DNA from 3 places in the Catenovulum adriaticum genome. Region 2 is predicted to be linked to each of the others. Evidence: predicted binding sites of a transcription regulator. Region 2 holds the regulator's gene; each other region holds the start of a gene.
What was found. Region 2 encodes sigma-54, which starts transcription at its own class of promoters, with help from an activator protein. Its sites were predicted from a motif close to GTTGGCACGNNNNTNGNNT; they were not measured.
Positions count from the first base shown of each region.

Region 1: xdp1 (exosortase-dependent surface protein XDP1) is a predicted target of sigma-54. The motif match lies at 3,808-3,826, and genes of this name have one in related genera.
Region 3: flgF (flagellar basal-body rod protein FlgF) is a predicted target of sigma-54. The motif match lies at 1,453-1,471, and genes of this name have one in related genera.

Region 1 covers NZ_CP109965.1:2,658,582-2,666,166, reverse strand. The annotation lists gene OLW01_RS11645 (HAD family acid phosphatase) at 1-527, opposite strand, end outside; gene ppa (inorganic diphosphatase) at 962-1,489, opposite strand; gene purU (formyltetrahydrofolate deformylase) at 1,619-2,473, shown strand; gene OLW01_RS11630 (putative quinol monooxygenase) at 2,606-2,890, shown strand; gene OLW01_RS11625 (NAD-dependent epimerase/dehydratase family protein) at 2,914-3,729, shown strand; gene xdp1 (exosortase-dependent surface protein XDP1) at 3,876-4,649, shown strand; gene prsT (XrtA/PEP-CTERM system TPR-repeat protein PrsT) at 4,766-7,561, shown strand.
Region 2 covers NZ_CP109965.1:357,390-364,974, forward strand. The annotation lists gene pmbA (metalloprotease PmbA) at 1-138, shown strand, start outside; gene OLW01_RS01490 (response regulator) at 174-566, shown strand; gene mgtE (magnesium transporter) at 624-1,982, opposite strand; gene OLW01_RS01500 (HPr family phosphocarrier protein) at 2,131-2,406, opposite strand; gene rapZ (RNase adapter RapZ) at 2,421-3,278, opposite strand; gene ptsN (PTS IIA-like nitrogen regulatory protein PtsN) at 3,284-3,730, opposite strand; gene hpf (ribosome hibernation promoting factor) at 3,730-4,017, opposite strand; gene OLW01_RS01520 (RNA polymerase factor sigma-54) at 4,042-5,550, opposite strand; gene lptB (LPS export ABC transporter ATP-binding protein) at 5,550-6,275, opposite strand; gene lptA (lipopolysaccharide transport periplasmic protein LptA) at 6,275-6,772, opposite strand; gene lptC (LPS export ABC transporter periplasmic protein LptC) at 6,762-7,313, opposite strand; gene kdsC (3-deoxy-manno-octulosonate-8-phosphatase KdsC) at 7,310-7,585, opposite strand, start outside.
Region 3 covers NZ_CP109965.1:2,208,973-2,216,557, forward strand. The annotation lists gene flgG (flagellar basal-body rod protein FlgG) at 1-626, opposite strand, end outside; gene flgF (flagellar basal-body rod protein FlgF) at 652-1,416, opposite strand; gene flgE (flagellar hook protein FlgE) at 1,683-3,101, opposite strand; gene OLW01_RS09585 (flagellar hook assembly protein FlgD) at 3,131-3,865, opposite strand; gene flgC (flagellar basal body rod protein FlgC) at 3,877-4,308, opposite strand; gene flgB (flagellar basal body rod protein FlgB) at 4,308-4,709, opposite strand; gene OLW01_RS09600 (CheR family methyltransferase) at 4,916-5,746, opposite strand; gene OLW01_RS09605 (chemotaxis protein CheV) at 5,761-6,684, opposite strand; gene flgA (flagellar basal body P-ring formation chaperone FlgA) at 6,883-7,572, shown strand.

The DNA.
Region 1 (7,585 bases), 900 kb from region 2:
CTGAGTACTTTTGAGGTTTTTGTTTTAATTGGGCAAGGATCTCTCGGATTTGGTTTGCATACCCGATCAGAGATTAATAAAACGCTGACGCCCAATGTTGAAGCTTTTTTAATTAATTTCATGACATAAGGTACTAAATTTACTCGTTCATGTTCAACCCAACGATTGAAACGGCTCTCGCTATGTTCGTCATTATCTAATGCGAGCTCCCCGCGATAAGGCATAGTGCTGATAAGCGTATCATCTAAATCTAAAATAATAGCATTGGGTAGTTGGTTCATGCCTTCTTGACCGAACTGTTCTATCGCGGCCGTCCAATTATTATCAAATACGGCTTTTTCTAATTTTTGTGATGCATTTTCAAAGGTTTGAGAGGCAATGGCTTGAAACTCAGCTGATTTTTGTAACCAAGCAATGGCGCCAAGTGATTCATCCGCTAACGCGAATTTGGGGGGGAGTATGCAAGCACAAATGAGCAAAGTGCGTAATAATTTGAATTGAATTTTATTTTGAATATGTTTAAGCATAATGATAGTTCGTTATTGAGCATTTAAACGTAAACGCATTAAATTAGTTATCGGCTGAATAATTAAAAACTAAAATGAGTATAGCTGATGACGTGAATAATAGTGTTGAGCTAAAAAACATTTATAGGCGAATTATTATTTTAATTCAGAGTATTTGGGGCAGGGGGGTTATTTAGGGACTTATGGTTATTTTCGAGTCGACCGATCCGCTAGATTTAAGCAGGACTAATTAGTTAATGGTCTATGAGCGGACATTGTAAATGCAGGTTAAGTCAATGTGGGTTTAAAGAATGCTTTTGCTTACCGCATATTGGTTAAATTATTAGCTAAGTTAACAGCTAAATCAATTGACTAAATTTAAGATTACAAAAATTAAAAGCGATAAAAACTCAGTTTTTATCGCTTTTTGGCTGTTAGCTTGAAATTAAAGTTCTTTAAGCTTTGGCGCGCTCAAAAGATTCTACAATCTCTTTTTTAGCTGCTGCTACATCTTCCCAGCCTTCTACTTTTACCCATTTGCCTTTTTCAAGCTCTTTGTAACGCTCAAAAAAGTGAGTGATTTGAGCTTTTAGCAACTCATCAATGTCATTCACGTCTTGGATGTGATCATAAATTTTTGTTAATTTGCTGACAGGTACAGCAAAAACTTTAGCATCTTCACCAGACTCGTCACTCATTTTTAATACCCCAACTGGGCGGCATTTAATCACAGAACCTGGTACTAATGGATGCGGGGTTGGTACTAATACGTCAACTGGGTCGCCATCTAATGATAAAGTGTCATTTACGAAACCATAGTTGCAAGGGTAAAACATTGGTGTTGACATAAAACGGTCAACCCATACTGTGCCAGTGTCTTTGTCTACTTCGTATTTGATTGGGTCAGCATTTGCTGGGATTTCAATGATTACGTTAACTTCTTCTGGTAAGTTTTTACCCGCAGGTACGTTAGATAAGCTCATTTTCCTTCCTTTAAGAGGTTTGTTTTAGCAAATTTGCCCATATTATAAGACTCAGAACTAAAATGGCGAGTAAATTTATTAAGACTTTGATAATCTCGTCTAAATAAAAGCAGATTTTTTGGTATTTGAATAATGAAAAGTTATCGTTTAGTCATTGATTGTCCGGATCAAATTGGCATAGTTTCAGCTGTCAGTCAGTTTTTAGCTGATCACCAAGCCTCTATCGTTGAAGCAAATCACCATAAAGACAATCAGGAAAATTGGTTTTTTATGCGCAATGAAATTGAGGCAGAGTCATTTGCGTTAACGCTAGATCAATTTAAACAAGAGTTTTCGCCTGTAGCCGAGCAGTTTAAAATGAATTGGCATATTGTTGATTCGTCTCACAAGCCAAATGTTATTTTAATGGCGAGCCGGGAGTCACATTGTTTAGCCGATTTATTGCACCGCTGGCACAGTGGTGAGCTCGATTGTAATATTGTTGCTGTGATTGCCAACCATGAACATTTACGACAAATGGTTCAGTGGCATGGTATTCCTTATCACTATGTGCCCTTTCCTAAAGAAGATAAAGCGGGTGCCTTTGCGCAAGTTAAAGAGCTAATATATGAGTATGAAGCCAATACCATAGTGTTAGCACGTTTTATGCAAATTTTTCCGGATGAACTTTGCAAAGAATTTGCTGGGCAGGTGATTAATATTCACCATAGTTTTTTACCCTCTTTCGCGGGTGCAAAACCTTATCATCAGGCGCACAAACGTGGCGTTAAATTAATTGGGGCGACGTGTCATTATGTGACTGGCGATTTAGATGCAGGCCCAATTATTGATCAGGAAATTATGCGCATTAGCCACCGAGATAGTGTTGACGACATGGTAAGAAAAGGGAGAGAGTGTGAAAAACAGGCTTTAGCAAGAGGGCTTAGAAACCATATTCAGAATCGCGTTATTATAAATGGTAACAAAACAATTGTATTTGATTAAACTTGTGCCATTTTGAACTTATAACAAGCAAACTCGTCTATGTTTAAATTGGGTGATATTTAATATTTACTGTTATACCTAATTCAAAAAATCACCTAGGGTATATTGGTAAACCATGGAAATAAAAAGAATATGTATATAGTGACCGTTGAGTTTGTAATTCATTCTGCTTATTTACTGCCTTTTTTAGATGCAGTATTAGAACATGCGGAATCTTCTTTACATCAAGAAGATGATTGTCAGCAATTTGATGTTAGCCAAAGTCATGAGACACCTACTCATTTCTTTTTATATGAAACCTATAAAGATGAGCAAGCCTTTCAGATGCATCTTGAAAGCCAGCATTATCTAACCTTTACCAATACAGTAAAGGATTGGGTAATTAAAAAAAATATAAACACTTGGTATGCTTGTTAGATTTGTAATTTTACTAGGAGAGCATGATTAACATTTCTGTGTTGGGTGCTGGTTGGTTAGGCTTACCACTTGCATTGTCGCTTAAGCAAGCTGGAAATAAAGTAAAGGTCAGTCATAGTTCAGAGCAAGCGTGTGAAAAAACTCGATTGCAGGGCTTAGACGCTCACGTTTGTAAATTGGGCGATACGTTTAATATCACCCAAAGCCAAGCTTTATTTGAATCCGATATTCTTATTGTTACTATTCCGCCTGGGTTCAGACAAGCAACACAAGGAAAAGACTTTTTAATTAAATGGCGTCAAATTATTAATTCTGCAAATGCATCTGGCATACAAAAAATAATCATGACGAGCTCTACCGGTGTTTACCCTGATAACAATCAAATGATGCGTGAAGAAGATGCCTGCGCTCATAATGAAAAAGCTAAAATTTTATTATCTGCCGAACAATTATTGCAAAGCGAATTTAAAGGCGAGTATCTAGTAGTAAGATTAGGTGGTCTGTTTGGTGGAAATCGGCACCCAGCTCGTTTTGTTAAGCATATGAAAAAATTAAACTCTGAAGCGATTGCAAATATGCTGCATTTAGATGATGCTGTTGGTGCTATTTGTTATCTGATTGAGAAACAAGCCACAAATCAAATTTTTAATATTGTCTCGCCGAAACATCCAACAAAGGCAGTTTTTTATCAAACAGCGATACGGTATAATGATGAAAATTTAAACATGCCCCAAATAATGAATGGTGATAGTGGAAAATGCATTTCGTCTGATAAATTATTAACAATAGGTTATTGTTTCATTTATCCCAATCCATGTTCTGTCTATCAGATTATTTAGTGTCAATATCCTTTACAATTCATTCTGTTGTTTATTGAGTTTTTATTTTAAGCTTTTGTTTTTATATTAAAAATTTATTTTGGCCCTGATTTTGCTTGTATTTAACTATGCACTGTTTTAATCCATTCTAATGTCGGGAAGGACTTATGAATAAAATTATTTTAACTGTTTTTGCACTCTTGTTTTCCGGAGCATCATTTGCTGCGAACCAAACTTGGGATTTTAAAAACACAGATTCTAACTTAAATAATAACTCAACTGGAAATACCTGGAGTGATTCTCAGGGTGGGGTTGACTTAGCTGCAACAGCTTGGGCTGATACTGATGAAGAGTATGACTGTTCTGGGTTGCAGTTCGGTCTTTGGTGTTCTTCTGGTTGGAATGTGACAAATCAAGTTGAATCAGCACGTATAGATACTAATAGCCATGGTTTATTAGCATATAATCAAAATATAGATGCTCACACGATTGATAATTTCATTGACTACGACATGATATTATTATCTTTCTCTAAAGATGTGAACTTAAGTGGTATTACTTTAGGGTGGGCTTTTCCTGATAGTGATATAACTGTTGCTGCGTTTGATAGTGAACCTAGCTTGTCAGGTGAAACTTGGGATGCTGTTGCCAGCTCTGCTTCTGACATCTGGACCTTTGAAAATGTCAGCGTGAACTCTTATTATGACTTTAGTGCGGATACTGCAGGTGTTAACAGTCAGTACTGGTTAGTAGGTGCGTATAACGCTTCGTTTGAATATTTACATGATTGTATTTCTGACGCGATAAAAATTGCCGGTATTACAACTTCAACAACGACTTCAGGAAAGCCAGTGCCTGTGCCAGAACCAGCTAGTATTTTGCTCTTTTTAGCGGGTTTATTTGGTGTTATGTTAAAATATAGAAAGCAGACTAAATACTAAATTTAATTGTAGGTTTTTACCTATAGTTTATTAACTTAAATTTAAAGGTGGCATTGCCACCTTTTTTTTCGTATAAACAAACTTAAATCAAATTTAATTTTAGCGACAGGGATATTATGCGTTTAGCTTTACCCATATTTGTATTATTAGCCAGTTTAGGAGTTACCCCATTCGCATTTTCAAACGACAACAATAAAACTTACGAGGATGCTCTGGCTGCGTTTAATCAGCAAAAATATGATATAGCTTTTATTCATTTAAAAAACGAATTACAAAGAAATTCTAAAAATTTATCTGCGAAGTTGCTATATGCAAAACTATTGCTTGAAACTAATAATTATGATCAGGCAATAGACACTTTTAAAGATTGCTTGGAGTTAGGAGCTGATCCTAACCTAATCGTAATACCACTGACCTATGCATATATATTCGATCGCCAATACCAAAAGGTATTAACCCTAGCCGACAACTGGCAGTTGATTGATTCAAACGAGTTTGAATATTTACGACTTAAAGCTTCTGCTTTAGTGAGCTTAAATCAGGATGTAAAAGCTGCAGAGCTATATCAAAGGTTAAGTTTTAAATACCCTGAAAATGTTCAAGTACTAAATGGGTTTGCTTCGTTGCAGCTAAAACGGAAAAGATTAAATGACGCAAGAAGTTTGGTTGAGCAATCTTTTTTAGTTGATGAAAAAAATCCAACAACTTGGCATTTAAAAGGACGATTAGCGTTAATGCAGGGGAGTACAGAGACTGCAATACAGGCTTTTAAAGAAGGTCTTGCTCTAAGTAAAGATGACAGTGTTTTACAGCGTTCATTAATCAGTGCTCTCATAAAATCTAAACAATATGACGAAGCTCGTACCGTATTGGAAGATTTGCTCAATAAAAGTGAAGAAGACCCAAATGCTTTATTATTGATGAGTAGTTTGTTACATAAAACAGAACAATCGGATAAAGCCAGTGAAATGGAATCTGAGCTATTAAACAAATTATCTTTGTTGCCAGCTGAGCAGTTTGATGAATTACCTGAATTAAAGCTTGTAAATGGGGTGGTATCGTTTAGCCAAGGGGATTTTGAAGCGGCAAGTCGAGCAATTCAAAGTTATCTTAAAGAAAATCCAACTGACCCTAATGCGATTGCAATACTGAGTAATACTTTTATTAAATTGGATAAACCCGTTTCGGCAATGAAGCTTCTGTCCGAAAATGAACATATTATAATCAATCACTTAGATTTATCTTTACAACTCGCTCAACTTTATTTACAGCAAGCTGTATATCACAAAGCAGAATATTGGCTAGCTGAGTTAGGTCGGCTGCATCCGGACAATAACGATATTAAATTGTTGTTTGCTAAGCTTTACATGGCAAGAGGTAAAAGCGAGCAAGCTCTTGATGCATTGAATAAAATTGAATTAGATATGGAGCTGGATAAAAACTCAGAACCTTATTTATACGCAAAAGCGGTACTTATGCTTCAAAATAATAATTTTCAGTTGAGTTTAGACTTAGCCGAGCAGTTGTTGTTTATAAAGCCAAATGACTTGGATTATCTGTTGCTCAAAGCTGCAATTTTAATCAAATTAAAAAATTACCCCGATGCGAATGATTCCTTAGATTATATATTGAGTAAACAAAGTAACCATTTTTCAGCTTTGTTTAACAAGGCTAGTCTACTTAGACTTAGTGGTAAGCTTGAATCGGCAAATCAAATTATTGAACAGCTATCTAAACGCGATCCAGAACATTATCAAGTTGCGTTTTTAAACGCAGTTATTAAAGCCAACCTAGGCGAAATAGAACAAGCTATCGATATATTAAAAAGTGTTTTGATTGCAGATAAGTCTAGACTTGATGCTAGAGAGTTGTTGGTTAAACTTTATATTAAAACCAAGCAGTGGGATGATGCTTTGTCTGAAATTAACAGTTTAGACAAATTAGCCCCCCTCAATTATCAATATTTAATTGATAAAGCACTTGTATTAGTGGCTAAAGGGAATTTGACTATGGCTAGAGAGCAATTACGAGTACTGGTTGGATTGTCATTAGGGTCGGCTCAAAAATTATTTGAAATTGCGCGTTTACAAGTACAGGCTGAAGACTTTGAGCAGGCAGAGACCAGCTTTAAGCGAGCTATTTCAGCTGAATCGGATGTGCTCATTGTAAAGTTAGAGCTCGCCAAATTGTATTTAGCCACAAATCAAATTGATAGCGCTAAGACTTTGATTGAAAAGCTTTATAAATCTAAAAATGATGATACAAATGTTTTATTATTAATGGGTGATTTAAATAATTCTTTACAACAGACAGAACTGGCGTTTGAGTATTATAAAAAAGCGATTATTCAGGATCCGCAGTTTTTACAAGCTTTAGTTAAGTTATATCAACTCGCTAAATCGCGTGAGTTCTACGATAAATATGAAGCTTTCATGCTTGATTTATTGAAGCAAACCCCAGATGATTTGATAAAAAACAAACTGATTGCTGATTTTTATGTAGAACATCAAAAAAGTGAAAAAGCGAAATCACATTATGAATTTATTTTATCTAAAAACACAGACTTTCAGCGAGCGGCAATTTTAAATAATCTCGCTAATATCTATTTGAATTCCAATTTAGAGAAAGCTTTAGTTAACGTTGATAAATCCTTAGCTGTCGAACCAAAAAATCCATACAGTTTAGACACTAAAGGATGGATTTTAGTAAAGCAAAATAAACTACAATCAGGGTTAGAATTGTTACGCGAAGCTTATACGGTTAATTCGGCCAATCCATCTAATTTGTATCATATTGGTTTCACCCTAATACAATTAGAAAGGCAAGCGGAAGCAAAGCAATACTTAAAGCAAGCACTTAACTTAAATGTGGAATTTGAAGAGAAAGAATCGACAATTAATTTACTTCAATAAATAGCAAGCTGGTTTAACATTTTA
Region 2 (7,585 bases):
GTTAGTGAGATTACGATTGCAGGAAAATTAACTGAGATGTTTAAAAACATTGTTGCAGTCGGTGATGATATTGATACTAAAGGTAGCATTCAATGTGGCTCTGTGTTAGTTGAAGAAATGCAGGTTGCGGGCAACTAATCGCCCGCTATTTTAATGCAAATAACGATTGTAAAATGATTTCAAATAAAAAACGCTCAATTAGACCTGAAAAAGTACTCATTGTAGATGACTCTCGGATTATGAGAGATTTTTTAAGAAATATGCTGGTTGAGCTAGGCTTTAATCACTTTATCGAAGCAAGTAGTGCTAGAGATGCACTATTTAAATACGAAGTTGACCAACCTCACTTTATTTTTTTAGACATTGAATTGGGTGAGGATAATGGTTTAGATATTTTTAAAACTATTCTTGATCAAGATAAAGAGGCTAAAGTGACAATTATTTCGGCCCATTCTACTGTAGATAATGTAAAACAGGCGATGCAGTTGGGAGCAAAAGGTTTTCTGGTTAAGCCATTTAACCCAACAAAATTAGTCTCAGCGGTTAAAAATATGAGTCTGGTTTAACTAACCGCCATTTAAGCTAAGCATGGCGGGTTATAGTCAATAAAGCGCTCCTACCAGCTAGCTAAGCAATAAAGCTGCACTGCCTAAAAAGGCAAAAATACCAATAATATCAGTTACTGTGGTTAAGATGACACTGCCAGCCAATGCAGGGTCTATATTAAATTTCTTTAATAATAGCGGGATTGTTACGCCCGCAATACCAGCGGCAAGCATGTTCATTAGCATTGCAAACGCGATAACCGCCGCAAGCGTGATATCTTGTTTCCAAACGCCAACAATACCAGCAATAAGTACAGCCCAAATGATCCCGTTTAAAAAACCGATGGTAAGCTCTTTTAGTAATAGACTTCTGGTATTTGTTGGTAATACTTGGCCCAGGGCCATTGCTCTAATGACTAGTGTTAACGTTTGATTACCAGCTACCCCACCCATGCTTGGCACTATGGTATTTAAAATAGCTAATACGGCAAGTTGACTTAAAATATCTTCGAAAAAATTAGAAACAGTGGCAGCCAACAACGCAGTTAATAGATTAACGCCTAACCAAATTGAACGCTTTTTAGTACTTTGCACTACGGGCGCGAAGGTATCTTCTTCATCATCGAGACCCGCCATGCTCATCATAGAGTGCTCAGCATCTTCACGAATAATATCGACCATATCATCAATGGTGATCCGGCCTAATAAATGATTTTGCTCATCGACGACTGCAGCTGAAACCCAGTTGTAACGTTCAAATTGCTGTGCAGCTTCAGTTTCAGGCATAGTGGCAGCAATTGGGTTAACTTCTGTATTCATTAATTGGGCAATTAATAAATCAGGTCTAGATGTGACAAGCTGGTTTAAGCTAACTTCACCAATTAAAATATCATCTTGATCAACCACATATAAACTGTCGGTATTTTTAGGCAACTCCGCACGCATTCTTAAATAACGCAGTACAACTTCTACGGTTACGTCTGGTCTGATCGTTACCGTATCTGTATTCATTACCGAGCCCGCAGTAAATTCTTCGTAGGCTAGGGCGGCTTCTGCTCTGTGTCTATCTTGATGATCAAGTGAATTTAGTACTTCTTGGTAGAGTTCATCAGGTAAGCTTCGGAGTACTTGTGCTAGGTCATCCGTGTCCATGCCTTCGGTTGCTTCTGCAACCGCTTCTGGCATCATTTGACGAACAATGCTGGTTCTTACATCTTCACTGAGTTCTTCTAGTATTTCACCGTGAAACTCTGAATCAATTAATTGCCAAAATGCAAAACGGGTTTTTACAGGCGTTGACTCTAAAATAAAGGCAACATCAACCGCCGGCATATTATGCAGCGCATTACGAACATGAACAAACATTCCGCGATTTAACGCCGCGGTTAATTCAAGTAATGTTTGATTAGATAAGCTATGCTCGTAGGCTTCTGGCATTTTTCTTGTTATGCTCCCGGTGCAGGTTAAGAGAGGAATGTTTGTTCTATGGCGATTTCAAATGCTTTGTCTATAGTCTACCTAAAGTGTTAAAAAATGGCTATATAAGAAATGCTTAGATAACCTTAACTCGGGTTAAGGTTGTCTATTATTCGCCTTCATTAAATCTGGCGTTTATTAAATTTTCGACCGCATCAAGCGCTGCCGCTGCATCTTCGCCTTCACATTGCACTTGAATTTCACAGCCTGTTGCGCCAGATAATAATAACAATCCCATCACGCTGTTGGCGCTAGCCGTTTTACCTTCGCAGGTAATTTCAATTTTGCTTTGGTAAGTTTGAGCCAGTTGCACTAGCTGAGTGGCAGCTCGAGCGTGTAAACCTAATTTATTTTTAATAAAAAGCGTTTTAGAGGCTTGGTTCATATGGTTTTTCTTATTTAGTGTTTAGATTGCTCACGATGCACAATAGAAACGTCTGATTGTGATGCGGCAAAATACCAGCCCAGTTCTTCAGCAATATAGACAGATCTATGCTTGCCGCCAGTACAGCCTATGGCTACAGTCACATAGCTGCGATTATTTTGTTCTAGCATAGGTAGCCAAGATTCAATACAGTCAGTGATTTTGTTGATAAAGCCTTTGACTTCATCATGATTTTTTAAAAATGCTTGGACGGGTTTATCTAAGCCGGTCATGGGCCTGAGCGATTCATCCCAATGAGGATTAGGTAAAAAGCGGGCGTCAAACACATAATCAGCGTCAGTAGGAATACCATATTTAAAGCCAAAAGATTGAAAAACCAATTTTAAATGGCCTGCTTTTTTATTTAATACTTTGTTCGTAATTATTTTATTTAAATCATGGATGCTAAGTTCGCTACTATCGATAAAAAGGTCGCTTATTTCTCTAATTGGGCTTAACAGCTCACCTTCTTCTTTTATGGCTTCATCCAAACTTAAACTGGCTTGAGTGATAGATAAAGGGTGCATTCGTCTAGTTTCAGAATAGCGTTTAAGCAAAGTTCTGTCGCTGGCATCCATGTAAACAACAATAATATCACTGGATGCTTTAAGTTGAGCAATAATTTGAGCTAAATCATGCTGCCAGTCTGATAAGTTTCTGATATCTAGGTTAAGTGCAACATGTGTATATTTACCTTTTAATGCTTCAGGTAAAAATGGCAATAATTGTATTGGGATATTATCAATACAATAAAAACCAGCGTCTTCTAGTTGGTCTAGCGCGGTCGATTTTCCTGAGCCTGAACGGCCGGATAATATGACAAGCTGTTGCATTATGCTTATTCCGTAATAGCTTGATATAGCTCTTGGTTGGTTTGTGCTGTTCTGATTTTTTTTAAAATCGCTTTGTCAGAAAGTTTTTCTGCGACAGCCGCAAGGGATTTTAAATGCGCTTTACATTCTGCTTCAGGTACTAGTAAGGCAAAAAATACATTCACTGGTTGGTTATCAATTGCATCGTAGCTAATTGCAGTTTCTGCTGTTATTAATACCGCAACCGTTTGATCTGAATGAGCTAATCGGCCATGGGGTAGGGCAATGCCATTACCTATACCTGTGCTGCCTAACCGTTCACGTTGCATAAGCGCATCTAAAATTTCTTGTTCTGGAACTGCGGTGAGTTGCTTAGCCGCAATTTGACTGATGAGTTCTAGTACTCGTTTTTTACTGGTTACAGGGACTGCACTAGCAGTGCAGTCCAAGCTTAAAAAAGATTGAATATCCATTAATGATGCTTCATTTTCTCTTTGTGTTTAATGACTTGTCTATCAAGTTTATTGATAAGGGAATCAATTGCAGCATACATATCGGTATGCTCGGCATTGGCGAATACTTCTCCGCCTGATAAGTGTAAGGTTGCTTCAGCAGTCTGGCTTAGCTTCTCAACATTCAGGATAACATGCACATTGTTGATATGATCAAAATGGCGTTCTAGCTTGGCAAACTTGGTATCGACATAATCACGTAATGCAGTTGTGATATCGACATGATGACCAGTTAAATTGATTTGCATAGACTTTTCCTTCTGGTTTACAGCCTACAATAGGCTTTTTCGTTGATTAGATGGCGGAATAGATAGCGACTCTCGGTATTTAGCAATGGTTCTACGAGCCACTTTTATACCTTGGTCGGCTAGCAATTCAGCTATCTTGCTATCACTTAACGGCTTTGCTGGGTTTTCAGCAGAAACAAGTTTTTTGATAAGTGCCCTAATCGCGGTCGATGAACACTCCCCACCGTTTTCAGTGCTGACATGGCTTGAGAAGAAATACTTCAATTCAAAAATACCGGCTGGAGTATGTAAGTATTTTTGCGTTGTTACTCGTGAAATAGTTGATTCGTGCATTTCTACTTCTTCGGCAACATCATTCAGCACCATAGGTTTCATGGCTTCTTCGCCATGTTCAAAAAAATCTTGTTGTTGTTTTACAATACAACGCGCAACTTTAAGTAAAGTCTCATTTCGGCTTTCTAAACTTTTTATAAACCATTTGGCTTCTTGCATATGTGAGCGAATAAACTGGCTATCGGCCGTATTACGAGCTGTTTTTGACATAGCTGCATATTCTGCGTTTAACCTAAGTTTAGGCACACTTTCTGGATTTAGCTCTACAATCCATTTATTTTTTATCTTTTTAACTGAGACGTCAGGCACAATGTATTGAGCCTCTTCTGCGACAACGCTATTACCCGGTCTTGGGTTTAACGATTGTATCAGCTTCATGATTTGTTTTAAGTCATCTTCTTTTAGCTTGGCTTTTCTTAATAACGTTCGATAATCACGGTTGCCTAGTAGGGCAATGTAATTTTTGATGACTAACTTAGCTTCATTTAGCCATGGTGTGTCGTCAGCGAATTGGTTTAATTGAATTAATAAGCACTCTTGTGTGGTTCGAGATGCGACACCTATCGGGTCAAATACTTGAATGCGTTTAAGTACGCACTCTACCTCATCTAACTCTACTTCTTCATTGCCTAAGCTTTCTAAAATATCTTCTGCGCTGACAGTCAGGTAGCCTGAATCATCAATTGCATCAATGATGGCTATGGCGATGCCACGATCGAGTGGAGAAAAGGGGGTTAAATCCATTTGCCATAAAAGGTGATCTCGGATCGAGTCTATGGTTTCGCCTTGGTAAACGGTATCTTCATCTGAGCTGTAGTTGCTTGAACTTGAATTACTGCTACTGCCTTGAGTGAAATGGTCGTCCCATGTGCTATCAGTTGGTAGTTGATCGGGAATATCCTGATTAGTCATTTCATCATGACTATCACGAACCGAATATTCATCTTGTTCGCCGTTTTCTTGGTTGTTATTTTCTTTGCGGTTTTGATCTTCTTTTTGTTTTTTGGTCTGGTTATATTCTTCAAGCGATTCGAAGTCGTCCTGTGGTTCATCCGTTTCTAAAAGCGGATTGCCATCAAGCGCTTCTTGAATTTCTTGTTGTAGGTCTAACGATGACAGTTGCAGTAGACGAATCGCCTGCTGCAATTGAGGAGTCATGGTTAAATGCTGACCAAATTTTAACTGAATTGATTGCTTCATTATAATTTAAACTGCTCGCCTAAATATACATCTCGGACTTGCTGGTTGCTTAGCACTTGTTCTGGGCTGCCCGATGCAATAAGTTGCCCTTGACTCACTATATACGCTTTTTCGCAGACATCCAAAGTTTCTCTCACATTATGATCGGTAATTAAAACGCCTAAGCCTCTTTCTTTTAAATGAGTAATTATGCGTTTTATATCAATTACAGAAATAGGATCAACCCCTGCAAAAGGTTCATCTAATAAAATAAACTGTGGATCTGCGGCTAATGCTCTGGCTATTTCAACTCTACGCCTTTCACCACCGGATAAAGACATACCTTCACTATCTCGGATATGGGTAATATGAAACTCTTCTAGTAACTCTTCTAGTTTATCTTTCTTTTGCTGCTGGTTTATATCTTTTCGCATTTCTAATATGGAAAAAATATTTTGGGTAACCGTTAATTTTTTAAAAATAGATGATTCTTGTGGCAAGTAACCAACGCCTGAGCGTGCACGTTCATGCATTGGGTAATAGGTGATATTGGTATCGTCTATTAATACTTCGCCTTGGTCATTTTCGACCAAGCCAACAATCATATAAAATGTGGTTGTTTTACCGGCCCCATTTGGCCCTAGTAAGCCAACAATGCTGCCAGAATCGACAGACAAAGAAACATTTTTTACGACTTGCTTTTTTTTATACGCTTTTGCCAAATTATTTGCAATTAACTGTGCCATTAATCATCACTTTTTGGAGTTAGTACGGTTCTGACTCGGTTACCACTAGTTTGTTCGGATGAAGCCACTAATTTTTGGAGTGTTAAATTATATTCAATTTTATCACCACTCACTTGGCTACCTTGCTGTGCAATTTGTGCGTTACCCGTTAAGGTTAATATTCGATCGTCTACTCGGTAATGAATTTGATTTGCTTTGGCTGTTAGTACCGCGCCGTTTTCAAGCTCTTGTTGATAGTGCGCAGGGCTACCAGTTGCAATCAATATATCTTGATCTTGTTCAGGGTTTAGGCCTTTCAAAACTTGCAATTTGGATGATTGCATCAATAAAGAACCTTGTGACACTTCCACTTTGCCACTAAAGGTTAAGGTATTAGTTTTTATATCTAATTGTTGATTTTGCGCATCAATAACAATATTTTCCTTAAAATCTGATTCAAGGGCAAAGCTATTAAAATGTAGGGCAATTAGGCCTAGTACGAGCTGTTTATTTAACAAGATAAGTCGCCTGAACATGTTGAGTTAATTCAAATTCTTTAGTGTTTAGGTTGCCTTTTAATCCTTTTCCAGAAACCTTTAATTTATTACCTTGGGCATTCACTTGTGCTTTGCTGGTAATTGTATGTTGGGTTAAATCCATATTAAGCCGCGACACATTAATTTCGTTTAGCCAATCGGTTGGTTGAGTCGATTTAACTAATACATTGCCTTCAAGTTCCAAATGGCGGTTATCGTAAATACCGCTTTCGTTTGCTGTGAGTACCCAATTTGATTCTTGCATATCTGAATATAAAACATATTCAGGGTGCTGAAAATAAGTAAATTCAAGTTCTTGGTAATATTCGAGGTTTTCAGCTTTTAGTTGCGTTTGTTTGTTACCTGTTGAGTTATATGTTACCTGAGTAAATTGTTTTATTTGATAATCAGGCTGGGTAACTTGCTCCACTTTATTGGGCGTTAAGTCTTCAGTTGACCATTGACGCCAAAAATACTGACTAACGGCGACTATGACTAAAACAGATAACAGCAATTGCTTCATACACTCATACCTTGCGCTTGAGCTAATATACCTCGAGTTTCTAATAATATATCACAAGCTTCCCGCACAGCGCCAAACCCACCACGAGTTTTAGTGGTGTAATGAGCTAACGATAAAATAAGTGGGTGAGCATCGGCCACGGCAATGGCTAATCCGACTTTTTGCATAACGGTTAAATCGGGAACATCATCTCCAATATAGGCTACCTCATCGGCGCTTAATGCAAGTTGCTGACATAATAAGTCAAAAGCTTTAGTTTTATCTTCTTGGCC
Region 3 (7,585 bases), 1.3 Mb from region 2:
ACACCGGGAACCCCTTGAACTGGAGCTCCACTAACCGCTGTTTCTTTATATAAATTTTGACCCATAGGTTGTAAGCCTGATGGATTAATAAAATCAGACACCGTTAACTGGCCGATAACTGCATTATCAGCTTCGCCCGGCAAGGTAACTGAAACTTCTCCATCTTGTGACACCGTTATAGACTGTGCGTTTTCAGGCACAACAATATTAGGTTGTAATAAAAAACCCGCACCTGATGTCACCATTTGACCTTCTTCATCTAAAGTAAACTGGCCATTTCGGGTATAAGCTATGGTGCCGTCAGGCTGTAAAACCTCGAAAAAACCTTTACCTTGAATCATCATATCGAGCGAGTTTTCAGTAGTTTGCATATTGCCTTGACTAAAGTTTTTTTGAGTCGCTACTACTTTAGAACCTGCCCCCAACATTAACCCATTAGGCAATTCAGTATCTTGTGAAGAACGACCACCTGGCTGATTTATGTTTTGATATAATAAATCTTCAAAAATAGCTCGGCTTTTTTTAAAACCAATCGTACTGGCATTGGCTAAATTATTAGAAATAACCGAAATATCAGTTTGGGTTGCATCAAGTCCGGTTTTACTAATCCAGAGAGCTGAGTGCATAATAACCTCCTGAGCATTAGCTCAATTAAAAAACTCGCATTAAAGCGTCTGACTGCTGATCTATCGTTTCCGCTTGTTTCATCATCTTAGTTTGCATTTCAAATTGACGTTGCAGCGAAACCATATCAACCATGGCACTAACCGCATTTACATTACTGGACTCTAATGCGCCTTTAACAATTTTAACGTCTGGCGATGCATCACAAAATCCACATAATTCAAATTCTTGCTGGTCTTTTGGGCGAAATAAACCATCATTTTTCTTATCTAACTGAAAATCATCGTCTGGTTTAATCAGCTTAATTCGGTCCACGTCTTCTAAAAAATTAGCGGGTGCGCCTTGAGGCCTCACCACTATGGAGCCATCTAAACCTATTTCTACCTTATCAACTGGTACAGGCAAAATAATAGGGCCGCCTTCCCCTAATACAGGGTTGCCTCGCGCTGTAGTCAGCATGCCTTCAGGGGTTATTTGCAAATTACCAGCGCGGGTATAAGCTTCGTCCCCTTGGTTATCCTGAACAGCCATCCAACCATCTCCTTGAATTGCAATATCCAAATCTCGTCCGGTTGTAATTAAAGTTCCACCAGCCATATTTTGCGCTGGCCTTTCGGTCATTGAAAATACTCGAGTTGGTAAACCTTCACCAAAAGCTTGCATGCTTCGGGCCTGTGCCATATCAGCTTTAAAACCTATGGTTTTTACATTGGCTAAATTGTTGGCTTGCATAGAAACATTGAGCAGATTTTGCTTTGCTCCGCTCGCTGCAATATATAACATTTTATCCATATCGACTGCCGTTGATTATTTGACGTACAATAGATAAAGCAAACGGCATACCAATTTAACAAATAATAGAATATTTAAATTAAGTTATTGAAATTACTTAAGATATAAACTTAGCTTTTAGGGAAGAAAAGGCTAGCCAGTTTATTGACGATAATCGTCTAGCTAAAATTAACTGCCAGCTGAAGGATGCTAAATAAAAATAAAAAAGCCACAGTAAATGTGGCTTTGAGTTGACTGGTGTTGAACTGTCAGATTCGATAAAGTTATTATCGAATCTGCAAAATATTTTGTTGTAATTGTGAGTTCACATCTAAAGCTCTTGAGTTAGCTTGAAATGATTTTTGAGCAGTTATCAAATCAACTAATTCTTGGGTAATATCCACATTTGATTGCTCAAGTGCAGATGAAACAACACTACCAAAAGTACCTGTATTGGCTTCACCGGCTAAAGCTTGCCCCGATGAAATCGTCTCTTTCCAACTGGTGTTACCAATTTGCTGCAAACCTTGCTCATTGGCAAATCGCACCAATGCTACCCGACCTAAAAAATCAACTGTGCCGTTAGAATAATTCGCTGAAACTAAACCATCATCGCCAATACTCACACCGGTTAATCGCCCGACGGTTGCGCCGTCTTGCTCAAGCGAGGTCACTTCAAACGCAGAGGCAAATTGAGTCGGATCTTGAAAATCTAAAGTAATCTGCTGCGCTGGATTTGCCCCGTTGGTTAAAACACCTGCTTGACCCGCATTTGGGCCCAATTCTTGAGTTTGAATGAAAGGTTCAGCATCAACCCCTGGGAAATACCCATTAACCGACTGAACTATCCCTTGATTATCAAACACTATAGGTACACCGACAAAATCGCCATCACCTGCACCATAACCTGTCGGTGCTGCAGTCACTGTTCCACCCGCATCCGGATCTGTCGCCCCTGTCGCGGTGCCATTTAAATCAACCGGGATAGGATTACCATTATCATCTGCGTCAATTGACATAAAAACATGCCAGCGATTAATTGGTGGCGCAGCAGCTGCCCCCGCTTCATCTTTAACATAATAAGTGGTTTGAATATGGCTCTCACCTAAAGAGTCATAAACCGTCACAGATGAAGATGCATGATAAGTTGAATTATCATTTGGATTAAATAATGCTGGGTCCAGCGGAGTTGAAGTAGAATCTACGTTAAATGTCATCTCTACTTCACTGGTTTCAATCGGCACACCTGCTGAGTCAGGTATTCGTAATGCATCTGTGGTGCTTAAAGAAACCCCTTGTGATGTACCATCTTCATTAACTGGATAAACCTGTAAATAATTACCTTGGTTAGTCACCACAAAATTATCTTCATTCAATTTAAAATTACCAGCTCGAGTAAAAGTGTTATCACGTGAAGTTAACTCTGGCGTAGTGGCAAAAAAACCATTACCAGTAATTGCCAAATCTAGCGAGTTAGTTGTAAATTTTAAGCTACCCTGGCTAAATTGCTGAGCAACGACCGCCGTTAAACCGCCATCACCCACTTTTGTTTTACCGCCGCCAAATACACTACTGGCATATACATCAGCAAATTCAGCTCTCGAGCCCTTGAAGCCGGTTGTATTTGAGTTTGCAATGTTATTTGCGGTTGTATTTAAATCTTTTTGCGAAACCGAAATACCACTAAGCGCAATGTTAAAAGACATAAGTTTTCACCTCTTTAAGTTACTGCCGCTTAAGATGCGACTTCAAGAATATCATCCATCGAAAAACTACCTAAACCAGATAAGTTCAATGAAAGTTTATTACCACTACCAAAGCTAACGCTATTTACACTAGAGTAAGCACCTACTTTAATGTCATTTCGCTCGCCACTACTCGGGTTTATACCCGTTGCATTTAACGTATATAAACCAGATGGCATTTGATTACCGTCGGCATCTAAACCATCCCAATAAAAACCTGCTGGCCCTTCTGAAACCGCACCAACCTCAATGGTATTAACCACTTTACCGCTGCTATCTGTAACCTCAACTCGAATATCATTCATGCCGTTTTCCATCATTAATTGACCAGACATGCCATAATTTTCTTCATCAAACTGAAATAGCGGAACTTCGTTGCTTTCAACCAGTACTGTCTGTCCTACCATTGAAGAGGCTTGCAATGCATTATTAGAAGTTTGACTCGATGACGAATTTTCTAGGAATTCCGAAAACTGACTAGTAAAAGTATCAAACTTATTGCCTAAATCACTAATACCGTCCGCCATGGTGAAATTTGTCATTTGCGAGATCATTTCATCATTGCTGGTTGGATTGGTTGGATCTTGAGCTGCTAATTGGGTGGTTAACAAAGCAAAAAAGTCTTCTTGTTGTAATGCTTTATTACCTGTGTCTTCAGGCACTTTGGTGCCTTCATTTTGTTCCCACCGTAAAGAATCAGTATAGGATGTATCAACGCTACTCATATCAGTTATCCTTATTGACCTTGACCTATTCGCAAGGTTCGAGAAAGCATTTTTTTAGCGGCATCTGCAATTTGAATATTAGTTTGGTAACTACGTGATGCTGAAATCATATTCGCCATTTCTTCCATCACATTCACATTTGGCTTGTAGATGTAGCCGTTTTTATCCGCCATAGGGTGGTTAGGGTTAAACTCAACCTGCAAAGGCTTGTCGCTTTCGACAATGCCAAGTACTTTTACGCCAACATTCTCTGTATTATCCATATTATTTTGTGCACGACTCATTTCAGCCGCAAATACAGGTTGACGAGAGCGATATGTCTCATCTACCGATGAACTCACACTATTCGCGTTTGATAAATTACTTGCCGTGGTATTTAACCTGACAGACTGTGCACTCATGGCTGAGCCAGAAATATCAAATACATTAAATAAGCTACTCATTATGGTTGCCCACCCTTAATTGCTTTTTTCAAACTAGAAATTTTATCTGTCATAAATTGAACACTGGCATTAAACCTAACCTGGTTTTGTAAAAATTCATTTCGTTCAGCTTGCAGATCAACTGTATTACCATCTCCGGTATCCGGTTGATTTGGCGTTCTGAACTGTAAGCCGTCGTTCATCTGACTGCTGACTGAAATATGTTTATCATTGGTGCGCTCAAGCGACGTTGTATAGCGATGACGCGCGCCAGATAAGGCTTCCGAAAAGTTAAAGTCTTTAGCTTTATAGCCGGGTGTATCTGCATTAGCGATATTACTGGCCAACACTTCAGAGCGCTCAGTTCTTAATTGAATCGCTTGAGGATGCACGCCAAAAGCTTTATCGAAAGAAATCGCCATTTTTTTGTCTCCTAAACTCACATGTTTAGAATAAAGCAAATAAAATGCCAACCAGCTTAAGCAATAAAAACTAAAAAAATAACCAAATAATATCAGTGAGTTAAAACTAATGTAGAAAGGATTTAATTATAAAGGTGAGAGATTAGCGACAAAAGAGAGTCAATCATTGCCGCCTTAAACATGAAGCGGCAATGGCTGTTGGTATGTTAGTTTTTTAACCGGTAAACAATACCAGGGTTACACCTTTGCATTACAAAGTCGTCACTTAACCCCGAAATAGACTCCGAAGCCCCTAAAAATAGATAACCATCTGGGTTTAGTGCTTTTGAAAATTGTTTCAAAATTTTTGCTTTATTTTGTGCAGAAAAATAAATAAGCACATTTCGACAAAAAATAATATCAAACTTACCTAGCAAGCTATAGCTGTCTAATAAGTTCATCTGCCTAAAATTAACCATTTGGGTAATGTTAGGTTTTAATGTCATACAACCTGACTCAATTGATGCTTGAAAAAATTGTTGTTTACGCTGCGGGGATAAACCACGAGCTAACGCTAGCGAGTCGTAGGTAGCATTTTTACAAAGTTCCAGCATACTCGGCGAAATATCGGTACCTAATATTTGAACTTTGCAAGCGTTGGCTTTACGTTGCTGGTGCTCTGCAGACGCCATAGCAATAGAGTATGGCTCTTGTCCTGATGAAGCGGCCGCAGACCAAACTTTCACAGTTTTAAATTTACCATCGTATTGCGGAAAAATATCTTTAGCTAGCACTTCAAACGGGTAGGAGTCTCTAAACCATAAGGTTTCATTCGTTGTCATTGCATCGACAACAGCGGCACGGAGTTGCCGCTCTGTCATACTCATCGCTCGGTTAATCACATCTGAAATTGTGGCCACATTAAACTTGCTAATTAATGGTGTTAAACGACTTTTAACTAAATATTGCTTGTTTTCACCAAGCACTATGCCACATTGATGTTCTAAAAATGTGCAGAATTTTCTATAGTCTTCCGAGCTTATATTTTTATCAAGCACAAACGATCCCTAATTTAAACATTTAACCATTTTTGAACTGCACCCGCTAATTCGTCTGGGTTAAACTTTGCAATAAAATCATCCGCACCTACTTTTTCAACCATGGCATGATTAAAAACACCACTCAATGAGGTATGCAAAATAACTTTTAAGTTTTTCAATTTTGGATTATTTTTTATTTCAGCCGTTAAGGTATAACCATCCATTTCTGGCATTTCAATATCTGAAATAAGTAACGCTACCTTATCCGTTACTTCACCGGTTTCTTCTGCCTCAGCGAGTAATTTATTGAGTGCATCTTTACCATTAATTGCTAATTGTAAATCAATACCAAATCCTTCGAGAGCTCTTTTAACTTGGTTTCGTGCGACCGATGAATCGTCGGCAATATAAATTTTCTTCGTTGAATAATCTTTCTCTACCGGATTAGCTTGCATAACGGCATCACTCACTTGAGCGTCAATTGGCATTATCTCGTGTAAGATTTTTTCAACATCTAAAATTTCAACCAGCTCTTTATCAACTTCGGTAACGGCGGTTAAGTAACTATATCGTCCAGCGCCTTTTGGCGGTGGTAAAATAGATTCCCAGTTAATATTAATAATACGCTCGACCGAGGAAACTAAAAATCCCTGTACCGACCGGTTATACTCAGAAATCACAATAAAGCATGTACTGGTATCTTCAACTGGTTTGCCGCCAGTTGCCATGCTTAAATCGATAACCGATATAGTCTGGCCACGAATATGCGCCACACCTCGAATATAAGGATTTCGTTTAGGTAGGGAAGTCAGTTTTGGACACTGCAAAACTTCTCGAACTTTAAAAACGTTAATCCCAAATCTTTGCCTTCCTTGCAATTTAAACAATAAAAGCTCCAACCGATTTTGTCCTACCAATTGGGTACGCTGATTAACAGAGTCTAAAACACCTGCCATACTTTTCTCCAACATTCACTTCGGCATTATTATTGGTGTGATAATTGCTTCAATACCACAAAATAATGCAATAACACGGCTATTAGTCAAGATACCAACAGTTTTTGACAATAGATATTAGTTTCTTTTATAACGCTTTTTTTTGATTAAGCATAGTCGAATATGAAAAAAGTCGCATTTATTTGCTAAGGTTAGAATATGAAAACACAAATCGCTTGGTTATTCGCCAGCTTAACCCTATTTTCTGGCGCAACTTTAGCCGCTAACTATACCAAAAAACAAATTGAAAACTTTGCTGCGGACCATGTGGAGTCAATGTATCCTAAACAAGCAGATGAAACGTTAAAAGCGATAGCCTCCCCTATTGATTCTCGATTAAAACTAAACCCATGTAACGGTGAACTCGTTGCTGACGTGCCTAATTTTAATACCTATTCTAAAAATATGACGGTTAAAATAAAATGCAATGCCGATACAGAGTGGCTGTTGTATGTCCCTGTCCAAGTCAAAATTATGACGCCGGTTGTTGTCGCCACCCAGTATATAGAGTCAGGGCAAACCATCAGTCAGGGAGATATTCAAGTTAGGCTATTAGAAAAAAATCGTTCAAGAAATGGATTTATTGCCGATAAAAATACCATCATTGGCAGTAAAGCAAAACGACAAATAAAATCAGGACAAGCTATTATTAACCGCAATATTTGCTTTGTTTGTCGTGGTGAAATGGTTACAATAGAGGCAATTACTTCAGGCTTATCGGTAAAAGCAACCGGAGTTGCCATGTCTGATGCAACTTATGGTGAAACAGTTAGTGTAAAAAATAAGAGCTCAAACCGGATTGTACAAGGCCGAGTGAGTTCAGTTGGTGCTATCCAAATTTTTTTATAAATTAACGAAAACA